One region of the Sinanaerobacter sp. ZZT-01 genome, then DNA from elsewhere that is predicted to be linked to it. Evidence: riboswitches for the same ligand, from Rfam matches in the RefSeq annotation. Region 1 holds a riboswitch; each other region holds the start of a gene.
The links. A riboswitch is a leader RNA that binds a small molecule or an ion and turns the genes downstream of it on or off. The one in region 1 is predicted to bind cobalamin.
Positions count from the first base shown of each region.

Region 2: another riboswitch for cobalamin. It lies ahead of U5921_RS06075 (energy-coupling factor ABC transporter permease); the one in region 1 lies ahead of U5921_RS13420 (class I SAM-dependent methyltransferase).
Region 3: another riboswitch for cobalamin. It lies ahead of U5921_RS06785 (MotA/TolQ/ExbB proton channel family protein); the one in region 1 lies ahead of U5921_RS13420 (class I SAM-dependent methyltransferase).
Region 4: another riboswitch for cobalamin. It lies ahead of U5921_RS06800 (DUF2292 domain-containing protein); the one in region 1 lies ahead of U5921_RS13420 (class I SAM-dependent methyltransferase).

Region 1 covers NZ_CP141728.1:2,763,311-2,770,694, reverse strand. Annotated here, with positions in the region: gene U5921_RS13435 (ABC transporter ATP-binding protein) at 1-932, opposite strand, end outside; gene U5921_RS13430 (ABC transporter ATP-binding protein) at 939-2,666, opposite strand; gene U5921_RS13425 (class I SAM-dependent methyltransferase) at 2,671-3,432, opposite strand; gene U5921_RS13420 (class I SAM-dependent methyltransferase) at 3,450-4,199, opposite strand; cobalamin riboswitch at 4,329-4,508, opposite strand; gene U5921_RS13415 (MerR family transcriptional regulator) at 4,581-5,387, shown strand; gene U5921_RS13410 (hypothetical protein) at 5,486-5,749, opposite strand; gene U5921_RS13405 (hypothetical protein) at 5,882-6,649, opposite strand; gene U5921_RS13400 (hypothetical protein) at 6,927-7,109, shown strand; gene U5921_RS13395 (hypothetical protein) at 7,330-7,384, opposite strand, start outside.
Region 2 covers NZ_CP141728.1:1,240,179-1,247,562, reverse strand. Annotated here, with positions in the region: gene cbiE (precorrin-6y C5,15-methyltransferase (decarboxylating) subunit CbiE) at 1-357, shown strand, start outside; gene U5921_RS06085 (cobyrinate a,c-diamide synthase) at 359-1,780, shown strand; gene U5921_RS06080 (DMT family transporter) at 1,767-2,849, shown strand; cobalamin riboswitch at 2,918-3,105, shown strand; gene U5921_RS06075 (energy-coupling factor ABC transporter permease) at 3,246-3,995, shown strand; gene U5921_RS06070 (energy-coupling factor ABC transporter substrate-binding protein) at 3,998-4,297, shown strand; gene cbiQ (cobalt ECF transporter T component CbiQ) at 4,328-5,110, shown strand; gene U5921_RS06060 (energy-coupling factor ABC transporter ATP-binding protein) at 5,110-5,949, shown strand; gene U5921_RS06055 (sirohydrochlorin cobaltochelatase) at 5,962-6,750, shown strand; gene cbiD (cobalt-precorrin-5B (C(1))-methyltransferase CbiD) at 6,782-7,384, shown strand, end outside.
Region 3 covers NZ_CP141728.1:1,389,475-1,396,858, reverse strand. Annotated here, with positions in the region: gene U5921_RS06795 (S-layer homology domain-containing protein) at 1-422, opposite strand, end outside; gene U5921_RS06790 (DUF2149 domain-containing protein) at 450-764, opposite strand; gene U5921_RS06785 (MotA/TolQ/ExbB proton channel family protein) at 757-1,386, opposite strand; cobalamin riboswitch at 1,572-1,786, opposite strand; cobalamin riboswitch at 2,060-2,244, opposite strand; gene U5921_RS06780 (TIM barrel protein) at 2,287-3,249, opposite strand; gene U5921_RS06775 (DUF4430 domain-containing protein) at 3,493-4,809, shown strand; gene U5921_RS06770 (SurA N-terminal domain-containing protein) at 4,966-5,676, shown strand; gene U5921_RS06765 (DUF2812 domain-containing protein) at 5,753-6,994, opposite strand; gene U5921_RS06760 (PadR family transcriptional regulator) at 7,012-7,384, opposite strand, start outside.
Region 4 covers NZ_CP141728.1:1,397,211-1,404,594, forward strand. Annotated here, with positions in the region: gene U5921_RS06795 (S-layer homology domain-containing protein) at 1-768, shown strand, start outside; cobalamin riboswitch at 818-1,045, shown strand; gene U5921_RS06800 (DUF2292 domain-containing protein) at 1,285-1,440, shown strand; gene U5921_RS06805 (prenyltransferase/squalene oxidase repeat-containing protein) at 1,497-3,392, shown strand; gene U5921_RS06810 (DUF4430 domain-containing protein) at 3,389-3,949, shown strand; gene U5921_RS06815 (energy-coupling factor transporter transmembrane component T) at 3,946-4,827, shown strand; gene U5921_RS06820 (ABC transporter ATP-binding protein) at 4,800-6,503, shown strand; gene U5921_RS06825 (ECF transporter S component) at 6,493-7,194, shown strand.

The sequences.
Region 1 (7,384 bases):
AGTCCAAAATTTCTTGCGGTATTACAGATCTCAATGATCGGATTGAATGCAATTCCTGACAGCATAACGACTACCGTAAACCATTCAAATACTAAATTCCCATCGAATACAAGAAGGGCAGAATATGCGGTAACACAAATCATCGCAATACCAACAACTACTTGAAGCAGTGCGCCTTCCGTTCCAAGCCGCTTTCCATATTCCAACTGGCTTGTATACATCTTATGCATATATTTCATATTTTTCTTCTTGTATCTATCCACATAGTTCAATGTAAGAAGCTCTTTAATTCCCTGAACCCCTTCAACAATTACAGCATTTGCCTCTCCAAGCTCTGCTCTTACTTCTTGTCCTTTTTGATCTGCTTTTTCTTTCATTGAAAGCGGTACCCATATGAGAACCCCTATAAATAAAAGCATGATCAGGGGAAGCATTATATGAAAGCTCCCTAGAAAAATCAACAAGATTGCAGGCACAACGAAGGCAACTACAATACTGCCAAAGGAATGTGCAAAAAACCATTCTAATAACTCTACGTCGCTCATTAATATCGAAGCAATCTGTCCAAGTCTTTTGTTTAAAAGCAATGCCGGAGACACCTTTTCAATGGCATCGTAAAGTTTAATACGAAAATCAGAAAGCACTTTAAATGCCACATCGTGTGCAAGCCACATTTCGCCAAAATAAGCCGCCACCTTGCCTAAAACCAATCCGAGAAGAATGGCAATGAGAAGGTTCATTCGTCCATCCAGCTTATTTTCAAGCACCAATCCAACCATATATGCACAGGTACATGAAATTCCAATTGTAAAAATATGATTAAGAATCCCTGTTACAATCGCTCCGAGCATACGAGCAGCATATGGTTTTAAATGCTTCGATAAATAAAATACATTCTTTAAACGATATTGCTCTTTGTGATCTGTCTGCATTCATCCTCACCCCGCTTCCTGCGCCTGTACCAGCTGCTTATAAGTACCGTTGTTCTGAATGAGTTCGAAGTGCGTTCCAGATTCAACAACTTTTCCTTGTTCCATAACCACAATCTCATCTGCATGCTCGATGGTTGAAAACCTATGTGCAATGATAATTGTCGTCCGATTCTTCGTTAAATTCTCCAGTGCACTTTGAATGAGTTCCTCGTTTTTAATGTCTACACTGGAAGTGGCTTCATCTAAAATAAGAATTGGTGCATTCTTTAAAATTGCTCTTGCAATGGAAATTCTTTGCCGTTCTCCTCCGGAGAGCGTAGCCCCCCGTTCTCCAACAATCGTATCATAGCCATTCGGAAGATCCATAATGAATTCATGTGCATTTGCAGCCTTTGCTGCATTTATAACTTCATCCATTGAAGCCTTCTCATTTGACATCTTTAAGTTTTCAGCAACTGTTCCATAAAACAAATAGGTATCTTGAAATACTACTGCAATTTTCTCTCTTAAATATTCTAAAGAATACTCTTTGATGTTTTTCCCATTAATCAAAATCGTTCCTTCTGAGAGGTCATAAAATCTTAAAAGTAAATTCACCAAAGTAGATTTACCAGATCCAGATTTACCGACAATTGCCACTGTCTTTCCTCCGTCAATCTTTATATGAACCTTATTTAGTACAAGCTTTAAATCTTTTTTGTACCTGAAATCCAGATCATGAATTTGAATCATAGGTTTTTCATTAATTCCTTCTGTGATATCACCTGACTCTTCTGTCAATGCTGTACTTTGATCCATCAATTCATATAGCTGCTCTGCAACCGAAAAACCCAAATAACTGCCATGCCAATATGTATTTAAGTCTGCTAGCGGTTTCATGCATTCTCCTATCAGAAATAAAATAATCAGAAGGCTGGCATAGGATATTTCTCCCACTGCCGTATGATATACCGACAATGCAACTGACATAGAGGTGCCTATGCTTATAAAAAGAATGATTGCCGCTGAATCTGCCAAAGACATTCCTGTGTTTTTTATAGATTCTTCCGAAAAGTCCTTAGCATCTTTCGCCATCTGCTTTCCGATACGCTTACTTGCATGAAATGCTTTTAACGTCTCCATTCCCTGCATGGAATCGACATACGCTGCATTTAAATCTGCATACTTTCTCCAATATGTAATCATCAACTTGGATACCGCAGGCATAAAAAAATGCGGCACAACAATCGATAAAATGGTCATCAGGATCACAAGCAGTCCCACATAGACATCTAATATGGATAGATATACCACCGATGCCAAAACAGATAGAAAGACGATTGCAATCTGCGGTATATAAGAGACCAAAAAAACCTCAAATGCTTCAACTCCATCCGTTAAAAGCGACTGTATATTGCCACTCTTAACCTCATTCAAATACCCCGGGCCCAAGTCAATGATTTTATCCAGGATCATATTTCGAATCTTCGTCTTTACTTTCGCTGCCATTTGCTTTGCGTATCCCTCCTGATAACGCAATAGGAATGCACGGATTAAAATGGCAACAAGGCATACTGAGAGATAAAGCATGACCGTTTTCATCGAATCTTCGTTAAAGGCGGAGGTAATCCCTCTCGCTATCATAAAAGCTTGCAAAAAACTCATTGCAATAATGCCTAATCCGATTAATATTTTTATAGTTACTTCTTTTTTTAAATCTTTTAAAAAGAAAAGCAATCTCATATATGAACCCATAATTTTATTTTTCTCCGCCTACCATGAATTGAGGTGTGACTCCATTTAACTCTTTTCCAATCTCATCCCATACGCGTTCTGAAACATCAATGGTTGAAAAGACTTTAGAAAAGCCAGTTTCAACTAAAGCCTGCAAATCCCATTGCGGTCTTTTTTTATCACTCATAAACAAGCTTCTGCCCAGCGCATCCCCTTCTTCCGGATCTCTATGTTGATGAACTCCTCTCAGGTATTTTTCTTTAATACGTCTTTCATTTTCTTCATACTTTTTTCGCAGCTCTTCATCAAATAAATGCAGATACCAGCATGCATCAAAGATTAATAGCTTCCCGCCGGGTTTTAAAACACGATACCACTCTTTATATGCTTTTACAGGATCATCGATTGTCCATGTAAGGTTTCGGCAAACGGCCATATCAAATGTATTATCTTGAAATTCTAATTCCTGGCTGTCCATTGTAATTAAACGTGCACAAAATCCTTCTTTTTTCAGGTTTTTATCGGCATATGCAATCATATTTTCCGTAATGTCAATACCAGTCACACGATGGCCTGCTTCCGTCAATACAATAGGGAAGAAACCCGGTCCGGTTCCAATATCTAAAATATCAAGAACAGAAGTTTCTTCTGCATAAGATGGTTTATTTTCTAAAATAAGTTTTTTCCATTCCTCCCTCTGGAATCCTTTTAATTCATCTTCAATTCCACTGCTGTAAACACTTGCTTCGCCTTCCCAGTAATTTTTAATTCTTTGGTTGATATCCATTGCTGTTCTCCTTATTTTTATTTTTCTCCACAAACCATAAATGGCAGTGTTTTTTTATTAAACTCTAGCGTTAAATCATCCCAAACCAAATCAGAAACATCTAAATAGGTTTTAATATTTCTATATCCGATTTTTTTCATGACGTTAATATCCCATTCCGGTCTTTTTTTATTACTTAAAAAAAGATCCTGATCTATTTTTTCGCCTTCTCCCGTATTGCAGTATAGATGCGTTCCTCTATTGTATTTTTTTATCAAATAGTTCTGATATTCCTGATATTCTTTTTTCAATTTTGGATCAAATCTCCATAGATTCCAATTCGCATCAATGATAAAAATTTTTCCGCTAGGCTTTAGAACCCGATACCATTCCGCATAAGATTTTTCCGGAAACTCCAAGGTCCATAACAAGTTATCACCAATTAAAATATCAAACGAATTGTCTTCAAACAATAAAGATTCTGCATCCATTTGAATAATTCTTGCTGTTCCTCCTGATTTTTGAACGCGATTTTTAGATATGTCCACCATGTTTTTCGAGATATCCACGCCCAGAACATTATGATTTGTTTTTGATAAACCCTGTAATAAAAAGCCGGTTCCGCTTCCCAGCTCTAAAATATCTAATTGGCAGTCAAAGGAATTGTACTCACTTAAAATCACTTGTACCAATTGGCTTATTATTTTTTCATAAGCTTTATCTTCAGGCAGTGTTCCACAATAAAAATAGGCTTCGTTTTCCCAGTAGTTTCTGATCCGCTTTCTCATAATACACCCTCTAATAGCTACAAATAAGGGAATGTCCCATCAAGTAATTTCCGTAAAATAAAAAAAAGACACCTTAATCGAGAGATGTCTAAATTTACGCATTAAAGCAGAAGGCTTTCCATCTCTCGTAAAAAACCTATTATTATAAGCAGGTATTCCGACTTAAACTCCAACGCTCCATGCGGCCTTCCCAAATTTCTTCAGTGGCTAAATCGCATGTCACTCGTTTCCACGGCAGCGAGACTGTTCAGGCTTATCCTGATTCCCTGTGAGAATGCTTTGATTCTCTCTTATAACTCTTATAATTCTTATTTATTTGACAATTTTCATTATAAACTATATAGTTGCTATATAGTCAAGGCTTTTTTGAAAGGATTTCTCATGAGTATTTATTTTTCTACCGGACAAATTTGTGAAATATTCAGCATTCCAAAGCAAACACTGCTCTATTACGATAAAATCGGCTTAATAAAGCCCGATCATATTAATGAAAAAAATTTATACCGCTATTATTCTATTGAACAATTTTCTTATTTATATCTGATTCTCGCTTTAAAAACCAGCGGTATTGAATTGCAGCAAATCAAATCCTATTTAAACAAACATTCGACTGAGCAGACGTTTCAGTTACTAAGTTCACAAATACAGACTTTAGATACGCAGATAAAAAAACTTCAATCTGCACAAAATACATTCGATCAAATTCTGAATCAAATAAAATATGGCTTTTCTTACAATGAAGAAAAACCATATAAATATTGCTATTTTGAAGAAATTTATCTCTATGCTCTAACGATTGATGATTCAGATGTAACAAATGATTTTTCGCTCACTTTTTCAAAATTGATGCATCCGTTTACCGATGATCCAGCTTCGAGAAAATGGCAGTATGGATGGATTGTTTCTTTGAAACCTTCCGGTGAATTTAAAAATAGAGAGCTTTTTTTGGAGCTGGATAAACCAATTGATTCTCCAAACCTCATTATACGCCCCGCCGGAGAATATTTGTCTACCTTCCATAAAGGCTCATACGATACGCTTGCTGATACAAGAGAAAAACTTTTAGAATATGCTTCGGAACATTCTATGACCATCCTTGGCTATCTGTATGAACGACAGCTGATTAATAAATTTATTACAGATGATGAGCATGAGTTTATTACTGAGATTTCCATTGCTGTGGAGTGAATGATTTTCATGTGTTTGGTTCAAGCTCTACTTTCATATTTCCAGACGCATTAAAGGAAATCTCAATCTGATAGTTTTTCATTTTACCATCTAAGAATTCAATTGTATGTAAATGCTAGGCTAATAAAAGTAAACCGTGTGATGAATTTCCTGATTTTTAAATCTTTCATAATCGATAATAACGTACTCGAGGCAATCGTAATAAATAATAAAATTATTGCACTCATTTTCATAATAGTAATGTTTTCTATTATGTAATCCTTTGTAACTAATTTAGGTGATATCAAAACAACATATCCAATAAGTACCCATGATGCTATATATAAAATAGCGCTAAATATTGTGTAAACTGTTTTCTGCATTTATAACCTCCTCCATTCTCCTACACAGGCATATTCTTCTGTTTTATACCTTTATTTATATTATCAAACACAACGTTTCTTATTCTGTCTTCTCGGACTTTTTTTCTAACTTTCCAGCTTGTTTTCACAAATCTATATTGATACCGATGGTACTGAAGTTGGCGAATAAGAACCATCAACATTTAAACGTAAAGTAGGCATTATCATATAATAATATCCAGCCCCATAATAGCCATTTCTATTTATTTCTCTGAAAGTTGCCTTCTTTCCCGTCAATGTTGCATAGCTTTCTTTCACTACCGGATCTTGAGTTGTTGTAGCATAGTGCACCCAATACCAGACGTATGAATAGCTAAAAGAATTAGTATCACAATAAGTGATTTTATTATTATTGCTTTGCCAATCCATCTCAACTTCAAATTCAAGTATTGTCAAATATCCACTCTTAGCTTTTTTTCTGAAAGTAGCTTCATATGAGTTTGCTGCTGATTTTAATTCTGAGAATTTCTTGATTTTGTTTACTTCTTCGTCATTCAAGGGATTTAAAATTTCTTTCATAACTTTTTCACCCTTTAATTCAATTGATGCAACTTCCATTTCTAATTCATCAACAGGTATATCAAGCAACACGCCTATTTTATCTAACAAAAAAGAAGCTTCCTCCGCATTTTGCTCCATAACACAATTATTAAACTCAGTATTACTAAAGCTGCTAAAAGAAATAGGTTCCGATGAAGTAATTTCTGTTTCAATATTAGTCGGTGTAAATAGATATTTTACAATCAAGTCTTTCTTGAGCGGATCATCAATTGACTCTATCGTCTTTGTCACCTCAGGAATAGTATCTAAATTTATTGATACACATAAATCTTCGTCAAAAACAGAATCTATCGGATCCACCTCCTTTTACCAATTATCTCTTTTATTCATATTGTCAGTTCTTCTATAATAACTTTATTACATTCGAATATATTTGTCAATGATAAGTATATATTATTAAAATTCCTCTCAATATTTTAGATGAGAATAAATTTATTACTAAGGCTTCTATTACAATACAGTAACGATTCCAATAAACTCAATGTGTCGATACTGTTTATATATCCTTCTTTATTCTGGAAATATAAGATATACCATTCAATTAAAAGATCATAAAAAGTATTTAAGGGAGTAAACGATGACAAACAGAAAGGTACAAGGATATTTTGCAGGAAGTACACTAAAATGGATAGCTATTATTGCAATGTTTATTAATCACTTTGGAGACATAATACTCAAAGGCATCATTATGAATGCACCATACTCTGCTTTTTCAAATTTATTTAAGCTTTACTTGAATCAACTTTTCAGCTTTCAATAATATTCTTTAATTGTTTTCTCTCCAAATAGATGCTTTTTAACAATACAGTTAGAAAATAACCGAAACAAACACTTCCACATATCTCTAACTTTTTATCTGAAACCAAGCTAAAGTAAGGTAAGCTAGGAAATCTACGACGCAGAATGGTACAAATAGGAATCCTAGATTCCATCATTTTGATTTTTTTACATTTAGTTTATCTCCTGTTCCATACGGATAGTTAGTTTACAAAAATCTCTTTGATAGTTACTGCAATGCCATCCTTCATCTTAACT
Region 2 (7,384 bases), 1.5 Mb from region 1:
CTTATTCGTTCCAATCGAGAAAAATTTGGTGCTTGGAACTTACAGATCTGTGCAGGGAAAGCACCGGAAGCATTGAACGATCTGCCGAAGCCGGATAAAGCCTTTCTTGGAGGAACGAAAGGAAATATGGAAGAGATCATTTCTTTACTTGTCCAAAAAAATCCACAGATACGTATTGTTATTAATGCGATTGCCTTGGAATCCATGTGGGAAGCGATGCAAGTGTTAAAAAAGTATGGATTTGAACACGTAGAAATCGTACAGCTGTCTTTGGCTAAGGCGAGAGAGGTAGGAAGCTTGCATATGATGACAGGGCAGAACCCCATTTTTATAATTAGTTCACAGAAAGGACAATAACATGCAGCGTAATATTCCGAGACTGATGATTGCAGCTACATCGAGCGGGGGCGGTAAAACAACAATTACCTGTGGTTTGCTGCAAGCTTTTATAAATCGTGGGATAGAAACCATTTCATTTAAATGCGGGCCGGATTATATTGATCCGATGTTTCATACAGAGGTGCTAGGGTTAAAGTCGAGAAACTTGGATCTTTTTTTCACAGATGCACAAACGACGAAAAATTTGTTTTGTAAAAATGCAAAGGGATTTGAGCTGGCAGTAATAGAAGGTGTTATGGGCTATTATGATGGGCTTGCGGGCATATCAACAGAAGCAAGTTCTTATGATTTAGCAAGAACGATGCAAACGCCAGTGATCTTACTAATTGACTGTAAAGGCAAATCTGTTTCCATCTTGGCTGAGATCAAGGGATTTCTGGAGCTTTGCCCAGACAGCAATATCAAGGGAGTTCTGTTAAATCGCTGCAATGCAATGCTGTATCCTGACCTTAAGAAACAGATTGAAAAAGAATTGGAAATTGAAGTTTACGGCTATGTACCCCAAAGGAATGATATTTCTTTGGAAAGCCGCCATTTGGGATTAGTCACCGCAAAAGAAATCGGAAACTTAAAACAAATCCTTAACCGCATTGCTGAACAAATGGAAGCAACCGTTGATTTAGATCGTTTATTGGTACTTGCTAATTCGGTAAAGCCGATTGTTTGTGAGGTAAAGGAATGCGTTCCGGGTAACTGGAGGATTGATGAGCTGTCACACGTGCAAGAAGATAAGGCGCGTATTGGTGTTGCAATGGATCAAGCCTTTTGCTTTTATTATCAGGATAATCTGGATTTACTTGCTGAACTGGGAGCGGAAATTGTACCGTTCAGTCCACTGAAGGAAGAAACACTTCCTGAAAATCTACACGGGCTTATTTTTGGAGGAGGCTATCCCGAGCTTTATCTTGAAACGCTTTCTTCGAATAAAAACTTGTTAAAAGAAATTAAGGAAACCATATCCAATGGAATTCCGTGTCTTGCTGAGTGCGGCGGATTTATGTATCTGCATGAGTGGATTCAGGATGAAGAAGGTAAACGAGTGCCTATGGTGGGAACGATTGAAGGAGGAAGCTATCCGACAGAAAAACTGGGGCGATTCGGCTACATTACGTTAACGGCGAATCAAGATAATCTTCTCTGCAAAAAAGGGAAAAGTATACGGGGCCATGAGTTTCATTACTGGGACAGCACGAATACAGGAGACTGTTTTCATGCGCAAAAACCGCTTCGAAAAACAGAGTGGAACTGCATGATTGCAGAAGGAAATTTAATTGCCGGTTATCCGCATTTACATTACTATTCCAATCCCCATTTTGCACACAATTACATAAAATCCTGTATGAAATATAAGAAGGAGGTTGAATGCATTGCAAAAAGATGAAAAAATTGCAGTTGGAAAAGCAATTTTAGCAGCGGCGCTTTTTGGAATCAGTGCACCTTTTTCAAAGATATTGTTGGAAGAAATTCCGGCGGCTTTAATGGCTGCTTTGCTTTATTTGGGAGCCGGTATTGGAATGTCCTTTGTGCAGGGTGCCGCTTACTTATATAAAAAAGAACCGTTAGAAGCAAAATTGGTGAGAAAAGATTTGCCCTACACCGTGGCGATGGTACTTCTAGACGTTTTGGCACCTGTTTTTCTCATGCTTGGGCTGAGTACTACCAGTGCAGCCAGCGTATCGCTTTTAAACAATTTTGAGATTGTTGCGACTGCACTAATTGCCGGTATTTTTTTTCGGGAGCCGCTTGGAAAGCGTATGTGGGGAGCGATTGCGGTAATTACTGCGGCAAGTATGCTTTTGTCATTTGAGGATGTTTCAAAACTTTCTTTTTCACTAGGAAGTATTTTTGTATTGCTAGCTTGCCTTTGCTGGGGGATGGAAAATAACTGTACACGCATGCTTTCATTAAAAAACCCGCTCGAGATCGTGATTATAAAAGGCTTTGGATCGGGGTTTGGCGCTCTGCTGCTCTTTCTCTTTATCGAAAATAGAGAAGGTATCCCTTATTTGACTGGATTTTCATCCGTCTATTACTGTATAGCGGCAATGCTGTTAGGCTTTGTAGCTTATGGCCTGAGTATTTTCTTTTACATTTCAGCGCAGAGATATTTAGGAGCGGCGAGGACGAGTGCCTATTATGCAGTCGCGCCTTTTATTGGGGTAGCTTTATCCATAGCCTTTTTCTCAGAACATCTGCCACAGCGTTTTTGGGTTGCAGTTCTTCTTATGATAGTAGGGACCTATTTAACGACAGTAGAAAAGCATACACATATACACAAGCACCAAACGATGGGACATACGCATAAGCATACGCATACCGATGGGCACCATAACCACGTTCATGAAGGGGATGGTGAGCTTGTTCACAGCCATTATCATATGCACGAGGCAATGGAGCATACACATAAACATAAGCCTGACATGCATCATCGGCATGCGCATGAATGCTAGCCTGAAATAATATAAAATAAAAAGGACAACTTCTTGAAAACGAAAAAATCACATGATATAATGAGATGACAATTAAGATATTATTAGGTGTTCGGTATTTTCCTGCCGAAAGAATAGGGAAGATGGGTGAAAGTCCCACGCGGTCACGCCGCTGTAATGGTCGAGTTGTATACAACAGCATCACTGTGGAAATGGGAAGATGGTATACAATGCTGAAGCCAAAGCCAGAAGACCTGCCTGATGATAGGTTCTGATTTTATTAAAAATCAGTAATTACATTTTCTTACGGACGATAGGAGGGTGTAATTCAGGGGAACATGAGATACATGATGTTTCCTAGTATTACGCTATTCTGATTTGTTTTAGAGTGGCGATTTTTTATTGGAGGGAAAAATTATGACAAGAACAAAAACAGAAAGACGGATTTTTTCATTAGGGGTTATCCTTGCTTTTGTGTTTGGAACGGCAACGATATCCAATGCAATGCACATTATGGAAGGATATTTGCCATTGAACTATTGCATTATATGGGGAGCGGTTTGTATTCCATTTTTAGTGGCAGGCTTTTTTTCAATCAAGAAAACACTTGCAAAACATAGAAAGACCATGCTGATTTTAGTGATGGCAGGTGCGTATGCGTTTGTACTATCCGCATTAAAAATTCCATCCGTTACCGGAAGCAGTTCTCATCCGACAGGAACCGGACTCGGCGCAATTTTATTCGGGCCTTCTGCTATGGCAATTATCGGAATTATTGTTTTATTATTTCAGGCTATTTTACTTGCGCATGGAGGCCTGACAACTTTAGGTGCAAATACTTTTTCCATGGCAATTGCAGGACCATTCGTATCCTATGCAATTTATAAACTATGTAGAAGCGTAAAGCTCCCAAAATCAGTTGGTGTATTTTTGGCGGCTTGCTTAGGCGATTTATTTACTTATTGTGTGACTGCTGTTCAGCTCGCAATGGCACATCCATCCGAGGTGGGAGGCTTCCGCGCATCTTTAATTGAATTTTTAGGAATCTTTGCAATGACACAGGTGCCGCTTGCACTCATTGAGGGATTAGTGGCCGTTGTAGTAATGCTGGGATTAGAAAGTTATGCTAAGCCTGAGTTGACTGAGCTTGGATACATGGAGGTGTAAAGATGACAAAGAACGCTAAGATAGTAATTGTACTGCTGCTTCTCGTAGTGGTCATTGCGGTAATTCCGCTTTTATTCATTCACGATTCTGAATTCGGTGGCGCAGATGGTGCTGCAGAAGATGCAATCACAGCGATTAATCCAAACTATGTCGCATGGGCAGAGCCTATTTTAGAACCGCCGGGCGGTGAAACCGAATCCCTTTTGTTCTGCTTACAGGCAGGACTGGGTGCCAGTGTATTTGGTTATGGGTTTGGATATTTAGTAGCTAGAAAAAAATACAAGAAAAAAGATGAAAAATAAAGTCTGGATTGGACCGGGAGGAAAGAAACAATGATGATTATCGACAAACTAGCGTATTCGTCCCAACTACGATATAAAAGTCCATTTTTAAAATCTGCCTTTGCGGTCGGAACACTTTTCATATGCGTGGGTGCCCGCTCCTTTGTCGTATCAGCTATTGTATTGATTCTAATGGGATGTTTGACTGTGTTTTACAGTCGAACATCTTTTTCCCATTATATGAAACTTATGACAGCACCTTTTGCCTTTCTCGCATTAGGTACAGTCGCCATTGCCGTAAATTTTACGGATGCACCTATGGACTTGCTATCAATTCCCGTAGGTACTCATTATTTGGCTGTGAGTGTCACATCTTTCACTTATGCCATTCGATTAATTCTTGTTTCCCTGGCTTCTGTTTCCTGTCTGTATTTTCTTACGCTTACGACTCCGCTTTTAGATCTGCTTACTGTTTTGAGGCGCCTGCACTGTCCTTGGATCATTGTTGAATTAATGATGTTGATTTATCGGTATATCTTTGTGCTTCTTGATATGGCAGTTGCGATCACAACCGCTCAAAATTGTCGTTTGGGTAACCGCGATGCGAAGACCGCCGTTCAAGCTATGGGACTCATGCTGTCTGTGCTTTTAGTCCGAGCTTTAAATAAATCCTCATTGCTCTATGATGCGATGGAATCTCGTTGTTACGACGGAGAAATCAGGGTATTGATGCAAAGCAGTTCTTCGGGCATGAAAGAAAAGGCAGGAGTCACTTTATTTTTAATCGCATTATTGATGATTTCAGCTGTCTGCAAATGGAACGGAGGCATTTAATGAAGGAGACGATTGTAAAAGCAGAGAAGGTATGCTATACGTACGAGGATGGTACCGAAGCACTGAAAGGAATCAATTTAGAGATAAAACGAGGCGAAAAGATTGCGATTATGGGAGCCAATGGTTCTGGGAAGTCTACCTTTTTTCTTCACTTAAATGGTGTGATGAAGCCAAAATCAGGGACTATTTATATAGATGGAACGCCGATTAATTATTCCCGAAAGGGCCTTCTTGAGGTAAGAAAAAAAGTGGGAATTGTGTTTCAGGACCCAGATAATCAGTTGTTTTCAGCAAATGTAATACAGGAGATTTCCTTTGGTATTTTGAATTTGGGAGTCGGTGAAGAAGAAGCAAAGGAAAGAGTCGAGCAAGTAATCAAAGAATTAAATATTACGGAATTTAAAGAAAAGCCAACTCATTTTTTAAGCGGTGGACAAAAAAAACGAGTCGCGATTGCCGATATTTTAGTCATGGACCCTGAGGTTATGATTTTAGATGAACCTGCTTCAGCACTTGATCCAAAGCATGCACGTTTGATTGACGGGATTGTGGATCAATTGAGTGAAAAAGGGATTACGGTGATCCTTTCCACGCATGATGTGGAACGTGCACTGATCTGGGCTGATCGAGTTATTTTGTTTCACGAAGGGTCGGTCGTTGGACAAGGTGTTCCGGAAGACGTTTTTTTAAATCAAGAACTTTTAACGAAAACAAACCTTGAAAAACCTACTGTACTTCGCATTTTTGAACGACTCTGCGAGGTTGGTATTTTAGATAAAACACTGCCAATGCCCCGTAAAGCGGAGGAATTGGAACGATATATTATGCAAAGAAGATAATTGGAGGATTTCATGAACCAGAAAAAAGCAATGCTTGTGGTCAGCTTTGGGACCAGCTATGAAGAAACCAGAAATAAGACCATTGGAGCAATTGAAAAAGAGATTGCTGAAAGTTACCCGGATTGGGAAATCCGGCGGGCATTTACCAGTGGAATGATTTTAAGAGTATTGGAAAAACGTGATGGACTGCATATTGATAATGTGACAGAAGCGATGGAAGGTTTAGTTCAAGATGGATTTCGAACCGTTTTGATACAGCCGACGCATATTATCAACGGAGATGAATATGACAAGATGGTCGATGCAGTCAAGCCGTATATGGAACAATTTGAAACAATAAAAATCGGAGAACCTTTATTGAGTTCCTCTGAGGACTATGAGGAAGTGGTAAAAGGAGTCATGGCACAACTGCCGCAGCTTCAAGCTGAGGAAGCCTTGGTACTGATGGGACATGGAACCACTCACCATACAGATGCCGTTTACGCCGCTTTAGATTATCGCTTTAAGGCAATGGGTTACAAAAATGTTTTTGTAGGAACGGTAGAAGGCTATCCGGATTTTGAACAAGTAAGCAGTATGGTAGACACTTACCGCCCGAAAAAAGTAATTCTGATGCCGTTCATGGTTGTTGCCGGAGATCATGCGCAAAATGACATGGCAGGAGAGGAAGAGGATGCATGGAAGACTCTTTTTGAGGAAAGCGGCTATGAAGTAGAGTGCATTTTAAAAGGGCTTGGAGAATTTAGCGAAATTCGCAGACTATACCTTAAACATGTTGCAGATATGCTTACAGAAGAATAAAAGGGAACAACCCATCTTCGGGAAAGTGAGAATGCCAATGGATATTCAAAAAAAGAACGTTGGAGAAAAGAATAAGAAATTAAGAGAAGGCTATACGACGGGAACCTGTGCAGCGGCAGCAGCACAGGGTGCCGTCATTTTTGCTTTTTCAGAAGCATTGCCAAAATCAGCCAAAATTCTTACGCCAAAGGGCAAATATCTGGAAATCACGCTTTTGGAAAGTAATCGTGGCTGTACAGACAACGGCGACGTATATGCGGTATGTGCAGTCAAAAAAGACAGCGGAGATGATCCAGATGTAACGAATGGCGTTTTGGTTTATGCAAAAGTAACTTTAGAACCGAAAGAGGAAAAAGGAATTGTTCTCATGGCTGGTCTGGGAGTTGGAACTGTTACAAAACCGGGACTGGCTTGTGCAGTAGGACAGCCTGCGATTAATCCGACACCCCGACGCATGATCGAGCAAGAGATCGAAAAGGTTGTAGAAGAATTTGAATATAGCGGCCGTATATCCGTTGAGATTTCAATTCCAAAAGGCGTTGAAATCGCGAAACGCACTTATAACCCCAGACTGGGAATCGTAGGAGGTATTTCCGTCCTCGGTACAAGCGGCATCGTAGAGCCGATGAGCGAG
Region 3 (7,384 bases), 1.4 Mb from region 1:
TCAAGATTCAGTGCCTGACACAGCATGAGTGCAGCCTCTTCTCTTGTGATTTGATCCTCCGGTCGAGCGAAATTCCCCGCTCCACTCATCACACCTGCGCTTTTTAACTTTAATATTGCCTCTGCATAGTAAGAAGATTCTTTTAAGTCTGTGAAAGTATTTTCTGCTTTTTCATTAAATTCCACTATCTTGTTTAAAATAACAGCCATGTCTCCACGCTTAATCGGATCGCTTGGCTTAAATGCACCCGCATAGCCACTCACCGTTCCGTTTTCGCTGAAGCGTTCAATCGCACCCTTTGCCCAATGTGTTTGAATGTCATTGAAGGCCTCTGATGATGCGCTGACTGACATCACGCTGAAAATGAAGCATAATACTAACACAATACTGCATACCTTTGTAAATCTTAATTTCTTTTTCATATTCTTTTTCTCCCTTCTTTTATATCTTTACTGTTTAACGATATACATTCTTCCGGTTTCTGGATCTTCATAAACAATTCCCTTTGAATCAAAATCCTCCGCCATACTTCCATCCTTTGCCGCATCGTTCAAATGTTCTACTTGCACTAACTCGTCTTCAGTAATAATATCCACTACCTTACTAATATCTACATTCCAATAGAGGATAATTGCGATCATCAATCCGCAGGCGAAAACAAGCATGACATCCACTAGATTTGACAAGGTTTCTAACGGGTTCAGCTCTGGCTCATTCATTAGGCTTCTCCGCCGTCTTCCTAAACGCCCACCATTACTAATCATCTACAGTGACCTCCTCTAAAACACACTCCATCACCGATTCTAAAGTGACCATATCGCTATTATACCAACGCTTACGTAAATTAGAGATAACACAAGCAATTCCTGCTGCGATCATTCCGGCTATAGTTGTATCGAACGCAACCCCTAAAGATTTTGAAAGTGCTGCTGTGTCTCCATTTCCCAGAGCGACAATCCCGGGGCCTAGAGGAATTAATGTTCCAAGCAGTCCGAACATAGGCCCCAGTCTTATTATTAAGTCAGTGATGGCAGTCGTTTTTTCATACTGCTCCTCTTCCGTCGCCAAAAGTCTTTGCGCTAATGCAATCAATGACACTTTTGGAAGGTGTTTAGCATGGAGCAATGTACACAGTAAATTCTTCTGACGAGAAGTCAATCCGCTTTCTTCGATCACTGTATCTAGGTTTTCATTCCCTTCATGTATTTTCTCTAACAGCTGAGGTATATGATTCTTTTTCAGTTTTCGTCTTTCCACAAGCAGTTCGACCAGCATGTCCCCTAACTGCCAGATTGCAATCACCATGAGCAGCAACAAAATGATGAGGCATGGCTTCATCATAACTTGTCCAATTATATGCAATGCTTCACTTAAATTGAATTTCATTTTTTGATCTCCTTCTTAACGGTTTGCTCTTTTGAATTTCTATAATGATCCCATTACTTCTCTCTGACTTATTGCAAATAAAAAAGCCGTGGCATTTCTGCCACAGCCGTATTTCTGTGAAGTTGCTACATTGAAAAATAGAGTAAATTTCTACTTTTTTACTCTTATTTTCTCCAATTACCCGTGGAATGTACTCTTGTCTTATGTGGCTCTCTGGCTTACGCTTTTAAGCCGTTCCGCTCAATATTCTTTCTATTGCATTGCTGTTTTCAATTGATCCAATAGAATTTGAAGCAAAACGCTGCGATTACAGTGGCGGGTCCGCACAGGATTTCAACCTGTTTTCCTCTTAGCTGCCTATATTGATTTAATAAGCAGGCACAAGACATTTTTTATGTAAATTGATTCTTTATCTAATCTCACTCTTTTTAAGATTGTATTTTTTCCTGTTTCTTAGAAAATGTTCTAAAAGAAAAGGAGCAGGAGAATCTCGGATATAGCCGCAAGTTCTATACCCTTAACACTCCTGCGGATGAAAAGGCAGTTATCAAACTTCATAGAGACAAACGGTTCTATCATAACTTTGGACAAAAACAAAAACAACCGTGGCAAAAATGCCACAGCCCGTATTTTCTGTGTATCAATCTTTCGCTATATGCCCAAAATCTCCCGTTGGTACAGCATTCTTTTATGCAGGTCTTCTGGTTTACGTTTGTAGAGAAACTCTTACGTCTTTGTTTTCCTTCCCGGTTTCCCAGTGGCGAACCTCACGGTTCTCAAACAAAGACTCCACGAATACAGCGGCGGGACCACACAGGATTCAAACCTGTTTCCCTTACATAAAAGTCTTTTATGAAGTTACTCTCATCTTAACAGTAAACATGGTCACCGTCAAGTCTTTTATCGAAATAATTTACTTTGCTTCTTTAAAGCATCTTCTCTTTGCTCTCTATTGGAAGCGATTAACTCATGAACGACATATAAAGGGTTTAATCGATCGAGAAACTCTTTTGCTTTTTTGCATTCTGTCGGCTGGTGAGTATCAACGTTTCCTAAAAGCTCATAAACTTGCTGAAATCTCTTATAATAATCCTTTTCTAAAATCGGAGGCTGTTTCAACGCTTTTTTCGTAAAAGTTCCCGTTACCGACTGATGTAAATGAACGCCTTTAACGTATTGACGCAGGTCACCGTGCAGTTCTATCATCTTTTCAACATATTCCCATGCTTCCTTCTCTGTCTCCAATTCGAGATTGCTGCACATCAAATGCCCGGTGTCCAGCATGATACCTTTCTTCTCATAATGAACCTTCTCCAAAAGACGTGCTGTCATCTTTGGGTTTGTCATCGTAAGTCCAGGCCACCATAAATTTTCCATAAGAAAAGTAAAGGTATACTCTCTATGGTCCAGCAGCTGGTTAATCAGATCTGCTGAAGCATCAATGACTTCTTCATCAGTGTGCATATGCTTATGCGTAAATACACCTTCAATTGTCACATCAGAAATATGAAAAACGACGTATTCTGCATCCATTTTTTTCGCATATTCCAAATCTTTTTGAAAATTTTCTAAAAGTACTTGGGGGTGTTTTCCACCATAAAAGCCTTCCCATACACTGCGTTCTCCAAATTCTTGATACAAGGCTTCTTCATTTTCGTTCCAAAAGTCAATCCAAAAAGGATAAAACGGCATATGGAGTCCCTTCACCATATCGGGCGATATAATCTTTCTATCGTCATTCCCACAGCAAATAATTTCTAATCCTCTGCATCCGTATCTTTCATAAAAATCCTTTAAATCCTGCGGATTTTCATATTCTCCCAAAGTCTCATTATAACTGGGTATGTATAATATCTGTTCCATTTTCTCCCCTCCTCACACTTGCATTCATTATATTTTTGAAAAATATAATTGTCAATCCTATTGTCAATCCTATAGTTTTTTTCTAAATTTCAGTCGATATTTGATTCTTCTATAACGGCTCGTCCTTATTGCAAACCTTCCTAAAATATGTTAGTTTTAATATAAGGAAAAAGCATTTCATGCAGACGATGAAAATGTTTATAATACAATATAAAATTACGCAGCATTCATAGGAGGAACGCAATGAAAAGTAAAAAAAATTGGAAAAAAGGGTTCTCAATTTGCCTGGTACTCTGTCTATTAATGGGCAATCTCAGCGGATGCAGCTTTGAGAAAACAGAGCAGCAATCCGAAGCTCTCATCGCTTTGGAAAATGCCGTTAATTATTATAAAACAGAAAATAATTTAAACAATTGGGAAGAACTCGTTGCGCTTTGTGCAGCAAACCAAGCAGATGGAATCGGGATTGGGTGGAGCTTTTTAACCCTTCCTAAAACGCCGAAAACTAATGAGTATGCTTCCTCCTACATCGGTGCAATTTTGAGTGATACCATCAAAGGAGAGGGTGACCCTATCAGTTTTGCAAAAAAATTATCTGAAACACAGAATTTAGAAACGGGTTCATTCGATGCAACTTATATCAATCAGCATGTATGGGCTATGATCGCTTTAAACGTAGCAATCAGTAAAGATGGCTATGACTACGATCATGCAGTTGCATACCTCCTTTCTTATCAGGCAGAAGACGGAGGCTTCGCTTATGGTCAGCAGCTTGCCGAGGGCAATGTGGACTTAACCGGCATTTCTTGCATTGCACTTGCTCCGTATTTTCAAAAGCACAAAAAAGATCCCGCTATGAAAAAAATCATTCGGTTCTTTAAAGACAAGCAGCTGGAAACCGGTGGATTTGAAAACGGCGGAACGGAAAACCCAAGTACAATCTCATCTGCAATTTGGGGACTTACCGCGTTTGATCAGTCTCTTCCTGCTACCGATAAAGGTTTGACACCATTTGAAGCATTACTTGCGTTCCAAAATGAAGATGGTAGTTTTCGTATGAAAAAAGATGGGGATCAGAAATTTGATAATCTGGCTACGAGGCAGGCAACGATTGCTTTATGTGATATCGTAAATGACATGAATACTTATCTGCTGCTTGCTTCCGATGCTGAAACTTATAGAATTGACCATCTATCAGGTCCTTCCATCACTTTAACAATTGATTATCCTGAAGACAGTGAAGAACAGGATGTCCATGGTCCATTCACCATTGAAGAGGATTCTACCGTTTTGGATGCGATCGTATTATACGGAAAAATTACAGAAACTCCTATTGAGCATAAATCCGGGATAATCAAAAGCATAAACGGAATTTCTGTCAAATCTACAGATCAGAATGAAGATGCAGCAAACGAACTTCCAGAAAATCCAACTGGCTGGAGTTTTAAGATAAACGACCAGTCGCCTGAACTAGATGCAAAAAATACGATTTTAAATGAAGGTGATATTTTGACTTGGACCTTTGTTTCTCCCGCATCAACAAATACGCCAGAGGAATAAACCGTTTATTAGCTTTCAGTAAATCATCATTTTATCTTCATATGAACGACATGAACGACCTTTACAATGAAAGATACATGGTAAAGGTCGTTTTATTAAAATGAACCATAAGATAAAATTGCTGAAGCAGTTTTTAAATAAAGGAGAATCCAACCAATGAAAATCCGAAGGTATCTGCCATTAAAATGGCTTGCCCTTTTTTCACTATTGGGTATTATTTGCTTTCTTGGAACAGTTGCATGCAAGGAAAATCAGAAAAACCAATATGAAATGGAACCTGCCTATTTAAAAATTGGAGAAAAAAACATTTCCGTAAACTATGTTATGAAAATCGATGAAAAAGAGGTATCCTTAGAAGAATATCGTTACCACTTTCTCAATATGAAAAAAACAATGGAAGATACAGACGAATCTTGTTTTATCAATGATACGGACGGCAGCTCACAACGCCGATTAAAATCCGATACATTGACAGCTCTAAGAGAAGTCTATGCCATTGAAAAACTTGCAAAAAAAAATAAGCTAGCTCTCTCCCAACAGGAAAAGGAAAAAATCAATACTGATATAAAGAATCAGGTTCATTCCTTGGGCAGCGCTTCTGCTTATAAGCAAGCATTACAGGCAAGCTATATGACGAATGCTATTTATCAGAAGATATGGGAGACAACTTTCTATTACGAGAAGCTGTATCAATATTATTTCCCCGGTGATAAATCCGCAGATTATGAAACTCGCCAACAGCTGAATCAGGACGAGGCTATAAAAAATGAAGTAAGTCTGCAAGCAATGATTGCAGAAGCTGCAGACTCCTTAATTGTAGAATATGGACCGGAATATGATTTGATTTCGATTGACAGTCTATATTAAATGGCACACTTTCCTTCTTTTAACATAGATTCACACTATGAAAAATCCTCAAACACCAGGTTTGAGGATTTTTTCATTATTTTTTATCTGTAATATAAATCGTTTTCCCTTTTCGAAGCAAGACTCTACCCTTCTGCGGATACAAAAATCCCATATCGTAGTCCCCGTACTGCTCTCTTTCTTTTTCTTTTAAGATCTCGCGCTCCATCAAAATTTCTCTTTTTCCATTTGACTCTACGACTTGAAAATACTTTGATCCGCGGATTTCTTCATCAAGGCTCACCCATATCTTATTTATCATCTTCTCTTGTCTGACTTCAATCAAGCAGCTTCCGCCAAGCCAAGGTGTATAATAGTCTTCGGATTTTGTAATTTCCTTTACACAAAAATTACTTTTTTCTAAAATTTCTTTATTTTCCCAAGCAGCAAAAGATAAAATAGAAAAAAAAGTAAGAAACAGAATTCCGATTTTAAAATAGTATGTCGAGGAATGAGTCCCTTTCATTTTTACATCTGACGGCCAATTAGATCGAATCGATGCAACTCGAAGTGTAGCGCCGATTGCCCCTCCGATTATCCCTCCTGCGAAAATCGACCAGTCCAAGTCCCATACAAGCAAAAAAACGCTTATAATCACAGCAAGAAATGCAAATAAGGAGTACATATTTTTAACAATGCCCATCCATCTTTTTATGCGTTTCAAGGAATCTCCCGCTTCAAATTCTTTCTGATTTTTTTTATTACAATAGAAACGATATGCGATACACATTTGAAAAAATAAAGCAAAAAAGCCCGCGATAAAAATTATAAAAGCAACACCTACTATCCATTGATCCCCATAAGAATCCAAATAGAATTGACTCCAGCTCCACTTACTTTGAAGGATGTAAAACAGAAAAGTAAACCATATACAAAAAAATAATCTACTGAAAAAGTTACGTTTTATGATACCTGCTTCTTGTTCTTGTCTTGTTTGTAAATCGGATTGCAACACGGTAGGATTCTTCCCGTCTATCGCCCGAAAAATTTTATATTCATCCCACTGCCATCGAAGTTCCCACCCCGAATCTTCACATAAATCGAGATAAGGCTGTATGTCTATATAAGCCTTTGGGCGGAAAACATCTATATCATACCTCACTTCTTGAGGCTCTACTTTCTGATATTTTGCAAAAACAGAGAAACACCCTAAAGAAGAAAAACGAAATCCTCTTTTTTCTTTTTCTTTTAAATATTCTGGAATATATTGATACCCATGTTTGAAAAACGGCCAAAAATGCCAGCAGTATTTTTCCTTTCTTCTACTATTTTGTAACATATCTACCATTACCCCTTCTATGTTGTTAACAAACCTTTTTCAAATGCATGACGCAAGCCTTTTGGTTTTGACACAATTTTCGGTTTTTTCACATTCTCCCCTAAAGGCACTTCGGGTTCATCTTTCGATTCATTTTCTATTGCGGATAAGACTTCTTCCTCCTCTTCAATCCCACCCCGGTCAATTGGGGGCAAGGTGCCGTCTTGATTAAAAAATAAGTCGCCATCCTTTACCATTTGATTGAGCCTTGCATACTCACGAGTTAAAAGTTTCTCTCCTAATTCGCTCAAACAGTACAGCTTTTTACGCTCTATCTCCCGAGTCTGTATCACAATTCCTTCTTTTTCAAAACGAGACAGCAATGCATACAAAGTTCCTGCACCGACCTCG
Region 4 (7,384 bases), 1.4 Mb from region 1:
GCTTCTGTAAATTGGGATGATCAGACCAAAACAAGCTTTACGCTAAAACTAAAAGAAGGAGAAAACATAGTTGTTGTCAGTGCCGCTTCAGATGATCAGACAACAAAACAAACATATACGCTCTACCACAAGACAGTGAAAGAGGGAGAATCCGTCGGGCATGCAGTATTTACCGTAGAAATGCTTACTCTGGGTTCCGGATATTTGGTCACACCGACTGAAGTGGAAATTTTTGAAGGAGAAAATGCAGCAAAAGCTCTTTTGCGAATTTTGGATGAGAATGGATTGCAGTATGAACATACGGGAACCGCAGACAGCTCGTTTTACTTATCACATATGAAAGGAATAGAAGGGAAGGCTCCGATGGATTTATCGAACATCCCAAGCTGCTTAAAGAAAGTGCTGGAAAAGGATAAGGCCGAAATGGAACCAAGAGCAGATGCAGATTCTTTAGGGGAGTTTGACTATACGAGCATGTCAGGCTGGATGTATTCAGTAAATAATGTGTTTCCAAACGTAGGATTTGCCGATACCTATCTGCAAGACGGTGATGTGGTTCGAGTACAATTCACAGTTTGGGGCTACGGAAGAGATATTGGAGGAGCCGATGCGATGGGTACTTATGGAAGTAATTTTTATACTGTGGCCGATAAAACAGAACTTCTGAGAAAGGTCGCAGAAAAAGGGTATGTAAACGTATCAGAGAAAGTAAAAACGATTTTAACCAAGCTCGATGCTTCGCAGACTGAAGTGGATCATGCATTATAAAAATATATCCTTCTTGACAAAAAAATAGGTGATTGATAGAATAGAGTAAAATTTAATATTAATTTTATGTCTGTTTATGTAGTATAAAAAATTACGTAGACAGCTAAGAGGGAAGCAGGTTACATTCCTGCGCGGTCCCGCCGCTGTAATCGCAGAATCTTTACTTTAAATCATTTGAATTGACCACTGGAAAACCGGGAAGGGAAGTGAAGATGCAGGAGAATTAATTTCTCCAGAAGCGTAAGCCAGAAGACCTACATAAAATAGAAGTGCATTCCACGGGTTTTTGGAGGAAAAAAGAGTAAAATAAAAAAGGTTGCTCTGTTTTTTCAGTGCGCAAATTAAGCAGAAATACGGCTGTGGCAGAAATGTCACAGTTTTTTTTTATTCTGTAGGAACTATCAAAAAAACGGATTCGCTTCAATCATAGGAATTATTATCCAAAGATTGATACACAGTTTAATAAACTTTGCAGTAAAAAATATTTTTATGGACATAAAAGGAGGAGAAAAAAAGATGGAACAACCTTTAGTTGACTTGAGTGTAACAAGAAAAGAAGAAGCAAATCTCTTAGCTTTAATTCGTGAAATCAAATATGGTGAATTACGTGTAATTATTCACGATGGAAAACCTATACGGGTAGAAGATATACGTAAAAGCATTAAACTTTAATTTTTATACGCTTAATAGAAATGGGTGATCAATTGAAAGGACTAGGAAGGCAGATCATGGCTGTGCTGCTGTGCATGGTCATGGTGGCTGCGGCGATGCCTCTATGGGTGCATGCTGCTGGGCATAAAGCGTATAGTACAGCGGAGCTGGAAGAAATCATACAAGGCATTATAGATTGGAAAAAATTAGATAACGGTTCTACACTGGATGGCTATCTCATGAATGATGCATACCTCGAATTGGCAGGGACGACGCCGGGAGATTGGTATCAGGTCGGAATGGGAAGATTTGGATATAAAGATGACTATGCAGGATATTTGGCGGTTATCAAAGAAAAGGTGCAGGATCGTTATAAGACCTCTGCGAAATTGAGTGCAGCGAAAGCTACGGAATGGCATCGAATTTCCCTTGCAATCTTGGCATCTGGCGGAGATCCAACAAAAGCAGGCACTGATACAAACGGAAATGTAATTAACCTCATTGCTGACGGAACGTATAACCGGGGGAAAACCACCTCCTTAGGAAAGCAAGGAATCAATGGATGGATATGGGGTTTGATAGCACTGGATTCAAAGCGTTATTCTGTGCCCGCGGGTGCACGTGACAGCAGAGACTCTATGATTAAGGAAATTTTAAGCCGTCAGCTTTCAGACGGCGGATTTACTTTATATGGAAATGCTTCTGATCCGGATATCACGGCGATGGCACTACAGTCTCTGGCACCGTATTATAACAGGGAGAAGGCATATACATATAGCAATAAGGCATCTGGAAAATCCGTGACGAAAAAGGTACGCCAAGTTGTGGATGAAGCAGTCAGCTGTCTTTCAAAGATGCAGCTTGCAACAGGAGATTATGATAGCTGGGGTACGAAAAATGTGGAAAGCACCACACAGGTAGCGGTGGCATTATGCTCTCTTGGAATTAACGTTCAAACGGACAGTCGCTTTATTAAAAACGGAAACACCCTTCTTGATGGAATTATGCTTTATCGGATGGCGGATGGCGGGTTTGTACATTCCTATACTTATGATGCAGATAATCCGACCTCCCTGCCGACAGAATCAAATACAATGGCCAGCGAACAAACCTTATATACACTGACTGCTGTTTGGCGGCAGGCAAAAGGAATGCGCACACTATATGATTTTCGGTCAGAACAAAGCGCAAGCCTGAAAAATCAAATCCGTACATTAGAAAAAGAAATCAACGCTTTAGAGAGTTCTCCAACGAAAGCAAAAATCAATGAGCTCGTAAAAAAATACGAAGCGATACCAGAGAGTGAACAGTGTTATGTATATAATTACTATAAACTTTCCGATGCGGCGGCAAAGGGCGGTATTGAAGTAAAAAAAGAACCTGCAGAGCCTGAAACAGAGGAAGCGGAAGAAACAGAAAAAGAAGAACAGGAAAGTGTTTTACTGTATTTCAGTGATGCAGATAAGCGAAAAGTGGACGCATTGCCGAAGGAGCTGACGACAGAGCAGTATGTGGATGTCATCAAGCTGCTTGATAAGCTTGAGAAGTCGGAGGATTTTGATAAGAAAAAAGAATACAAGGATAAGCTCACAAGTATAAAAAAGGAAATTTTGGCGATTCAGAAGGAGATTGACAGCATAAATAAAGATGTTAAGAAGAACCTTTATCCATTTGAGAAAATATCCTTAGCAGACTGGGGAACTGTCCATAGTATCGTAAATCGATATGAGAATCTGAGTACGTACGACCAAAAGAAGATTTTACGTTGGGATGATGTTGTAAAAACGAAAACGCAGGTCGACAATTTACTTCGGGCTGTCCTTATTACAGCTATATTGGGGCTTCTTTCAATAATCAGTGCGGTGTGGATTATAAAGCATATAAAAAAGAGAAAGAATCACAAGGCAAATGCTATGTTAGCACTTGAAAAGGAATATGAAGAGAAAGAAAAACAAGAAGGGAAAGGCGCATGAAAAAAGACTTGTTAGCATTGGGCTTCATCATTCTTGCCATTGCTCTTATTCTATCAGGAACCAAATTTCAGACCGTGGATGAGTACTATTTGACGCATATTGATGATATCACAGCTGATTCAAAAACAGTGACCATCAGCATTCGCTGTGAGACGATACGGGATAATTGGAATAATCTTGTGCCAGAACTGCAGTCTGATGAATTTGTCCCACAAGATGGTGTTATTTTACCGGAAACAACGTATGTACTTCGTGAAGGAGATACCGCATTTGATATTATTGACCGTGCTGTTCGTTATAATAAAATTCAAATGGAATACCAAGGGGCAAATTTGAACAGCTATGGAAGTGTATACATTCAAGGCATTCATTATTTATATGAATTTTCATGCGGTCCTTTAAGCGGATGGATGTATCGAGTTAATGGTGTATTCCCGAACTATGGCTGCAGTAAATACGAATTAAAGAACGGAGATAAAATTGAATGGGTCTATACCTGCGATTTAGGCAGAGATGTAGGCTGCGTTTGGATGGGAGGAGAGTGGAACGGACAATGAGACTATTTTCATCGTATCATCCCGGTGTACTGCTTGTATACTTTATAGGTGTGATTGGGATCAGCATGTTTACAATGAATCCGCTTTTGCTAGCGGTTTCTTTACTAGGGGCACTTGGATTTGCTGTTCAGTTAGAAAACAGGAAGGCTGTTGCTATGAGCTTTACTTTCTATATTCCGATGTTTTTTCTGATAGCAATTACCAATCCGCTGTTTAGTCACAATGGAGTGACTCCATTGTTTTTTTTAAACGATCAGCCGATTACGCTAGAAGCAATTCTTTATGGAGCAGCGATCGGAGGCATGATTATTTCTGTCATGTATTGGTGTCGCTGTTACAACCTGATTATGACATCCGATAAATTTATTTATCTGTTTGGGAAGGCCATCCCAAAGCTCAGCTTGGTTATTTCCATGGCAATTCGATTTGTGCCTTTGTTTATCAAACAGATTAAGCACATCAACACCGTTCAAAAGACGATGGGAATCTATGCAACCAAGGGCGTTGCAGACCGTATTTTAAGCGGCTTTCGCATTTTTTCGGCGATGATTACATGGTCACTGGAGAATGCCGTAGATACGGCGGCATCTATGCGTGCCAGAGGGTATGGGTTGCCTGGGCGGACAAACTTCTCCCTCTTCCGTTTCACATTAAAAGATGGAATTCTGCTCAGTATTCTTGCTTTCCTTTTCAGTATTGTATTAATCGGAAGCAGCTTAGGGGTATTAGACTATTCCTTTTATCCCAGAATGTCGTCTATTCAGATCAGCCCTGTATCGGTGATCGCTTATGCTGCATTAGTGATCTTATTATTCATTCCTTTTGTAGTTGAAGTAGAGGAAAACAGAAAATGGAATTATTACATATTAAAAATTTAGAATTTACATATCCAGATGAAAGGGAAAAGGCTTTAAAGGGAGTGGATCTTACCATACAAGATGGAGAGTTTGTTGTAATTTGCGGGCAGTCCGGCTGCGGAAAAACAACATTGCTACGTCTTTTAAAAAGAGAAATTGCTCCTTCGGGTGAGCAGTCCGGAACCATTCGCTATATGGGAAGACTTCTCTCTGAGCTGCAAGATCGAATTGCAGCATGCGAAATTGGTTATGTTATGCAAAATCCCGAAAGTCAGATTGTGATGGATAAAGTTTGGCATGAACTGGCTTTTGGTCTTGAAAATATGGGAGTTTCTACACCTGAAATTCGAAGAAGAGTCGGTGAAATGGCCAGCTTTTTTGGCATTCAGACTTGGTTTCGAAATCAGACCGCAGATTTATCCGGCGGACAAAAACAGCTGTTAAATTTAGCATCTATTATGGTAATGCATCCGAAAGTGCTTATTTTGGATGAACCAACCAGCCAATTGGACCCGATTGGAGCATCTGAATTTATTTCAACATTGCAAAAGTTAAATAAAGAGCTTGGCTTGACCATTCTTTTAGTCGAGCATCGTCTGGAAGAGGTCTTTCCTATTGCCGACAAGGTTGTTGTCATGGAACAGGGCCGTGTTCTTGCTTGTGATACACCTGAAAATGTAGGGAAAAAGTTAAAGTACGTCAGCGGCGAACACCAGATGCTGATGGGTCTTCCGAGTGCCGTACGCATTTATAATCAGCTGAATGTTGAAGATGCTTGTCCATTGACAGTCAGAGACGGAAGGGATTTTCTTTCTAGGAATTTTAAAAACAGAAAGACTTATCTTGTGCGTGAAGGAGTAAGCAAAAAAAGAACAGAAGCGCCAATCGTAAGGTTGAAAGAGGCATGGTTTCGCTATGAAAGAGAATTGCCGGATGTGTTGCGAGGTGTCGATTTGGAGGTGTATTCCGGAGAAACCTTTTGCATTTTAGGCGGAAATGGAACCGGAAAGACGACGACGCTAAAAGTTATTTCGGGACAAGCGCGAGCCTATCGCGGTAAGGTAGAGATTCAGGGGAAGAATATAAAACAATATAAGGGTATTGAGTTATATCGCCATAACATCGCATTGCTCCCGCAGAATCCACAGTCTGCTTTTGTGAAATCGGCAGTAGAAGAAGATTTAAGAGAAGTATGTAAAGCTATGAATTACAAAAAAGAAGAGGGAGAATCCCTGATAGCGGATATTACAGAAAAGCTTGGAATTTCTCATTTAATGAAAAAGCACCCCTACGATTTAAGCGGTGGAGAACAGCAGAAAGCGGCATTAGCAAAAATGCTTTTATTGAAGCCCAAAATTCTTTTGCTTGACGAGCCGACAAAAGGAATCGATGCGTATTCAAAGCAAATTTTACGAACGATTTTAGGTGATTTAAAACAAGAGGGAATTACAGTAATTATTGTGACGCATGATGTGGAATTTGCGGCTCTGTGTGCAGACCGATGTGCGATGTTTTTTGATGGGGAGGTTGTTTCTGTCGATGAGCCAAATGCCTTTTTTTCTACCAATACCTTTTATACAACCGCAGCAAGTCGTATTTCCAGGCATATGTTTGAAAATGCGGTGACTTGTGAAGATGTGGTTGCTCTTTGCCTGGAAAATGGATTGAAGGAAAGGGGGGATCAAGTTGGAGCATAGAGAAGAAAAATTAAGAAAATTTATAAGTTACTTCATTATTTTGATCGCAATTCCGCTTGTAATTGCAATCGGTGTGAAACTTTTTAATGATAGAAAATATAATTTAATCTCCATTATAATAGTATTTTTATCCTGTATTCCCTTTTTTCTCTCATTTGAAAAGAGGAATCCAAAACCGACAGAAATGATATTGATCGCCGTTATGACGGCGATTTCTGTTGTTGGGCGTTTTATTTTTGCACCAATTCCCGGTTTCAAACCTGTGACGGCAATTACCATAATTACGGCAATCTATTTTGGACCACAGGCAGGTTTTTTGACAGGAGCATTGACGGCAGTCGTTTCTAATATTCTCTTTGGACAAGGACCTTGGACTCCCTTTCAAATGTTTGTATGGGGTATTTTAGGATTTGTGGGTGGAATCCTTGCAAAGCATGGATGGCTAAATAAAAAGAGTCAACTTGCTGTTTATGGAATCATTGCCGGTGCGGCATTTTCTTTAATGATGGATATATGGACGGTACTTGCGATAGATGGGCATTTTAATCTATTGCGATATCAGGTTGCGATTGTATCATCCTTACCGTTTATGGTAATCTATGCAATATCAAATGTGGTCTTCTTGGTAGTTTTGATAAAGCCTATCGGGGAAAAATTGGAACGAGTTAAGAAGAAATATGACTTAAAGTAATGATAGGAACTGGTCGAAAAAAAAGAAGTCGGATGCAGAGGATTCTAAAATGAGTTTAAGGCAGCAAGGAGAGAAGGAAGCGGCAGGTATAAAATTTAAATAATAACAGAATTATAAAAGTTAAAAGAGAGTGTGAAACGCTGAATCCACACTCTCTTTTTACATTTAATTTTAATTTACTATATTTAGA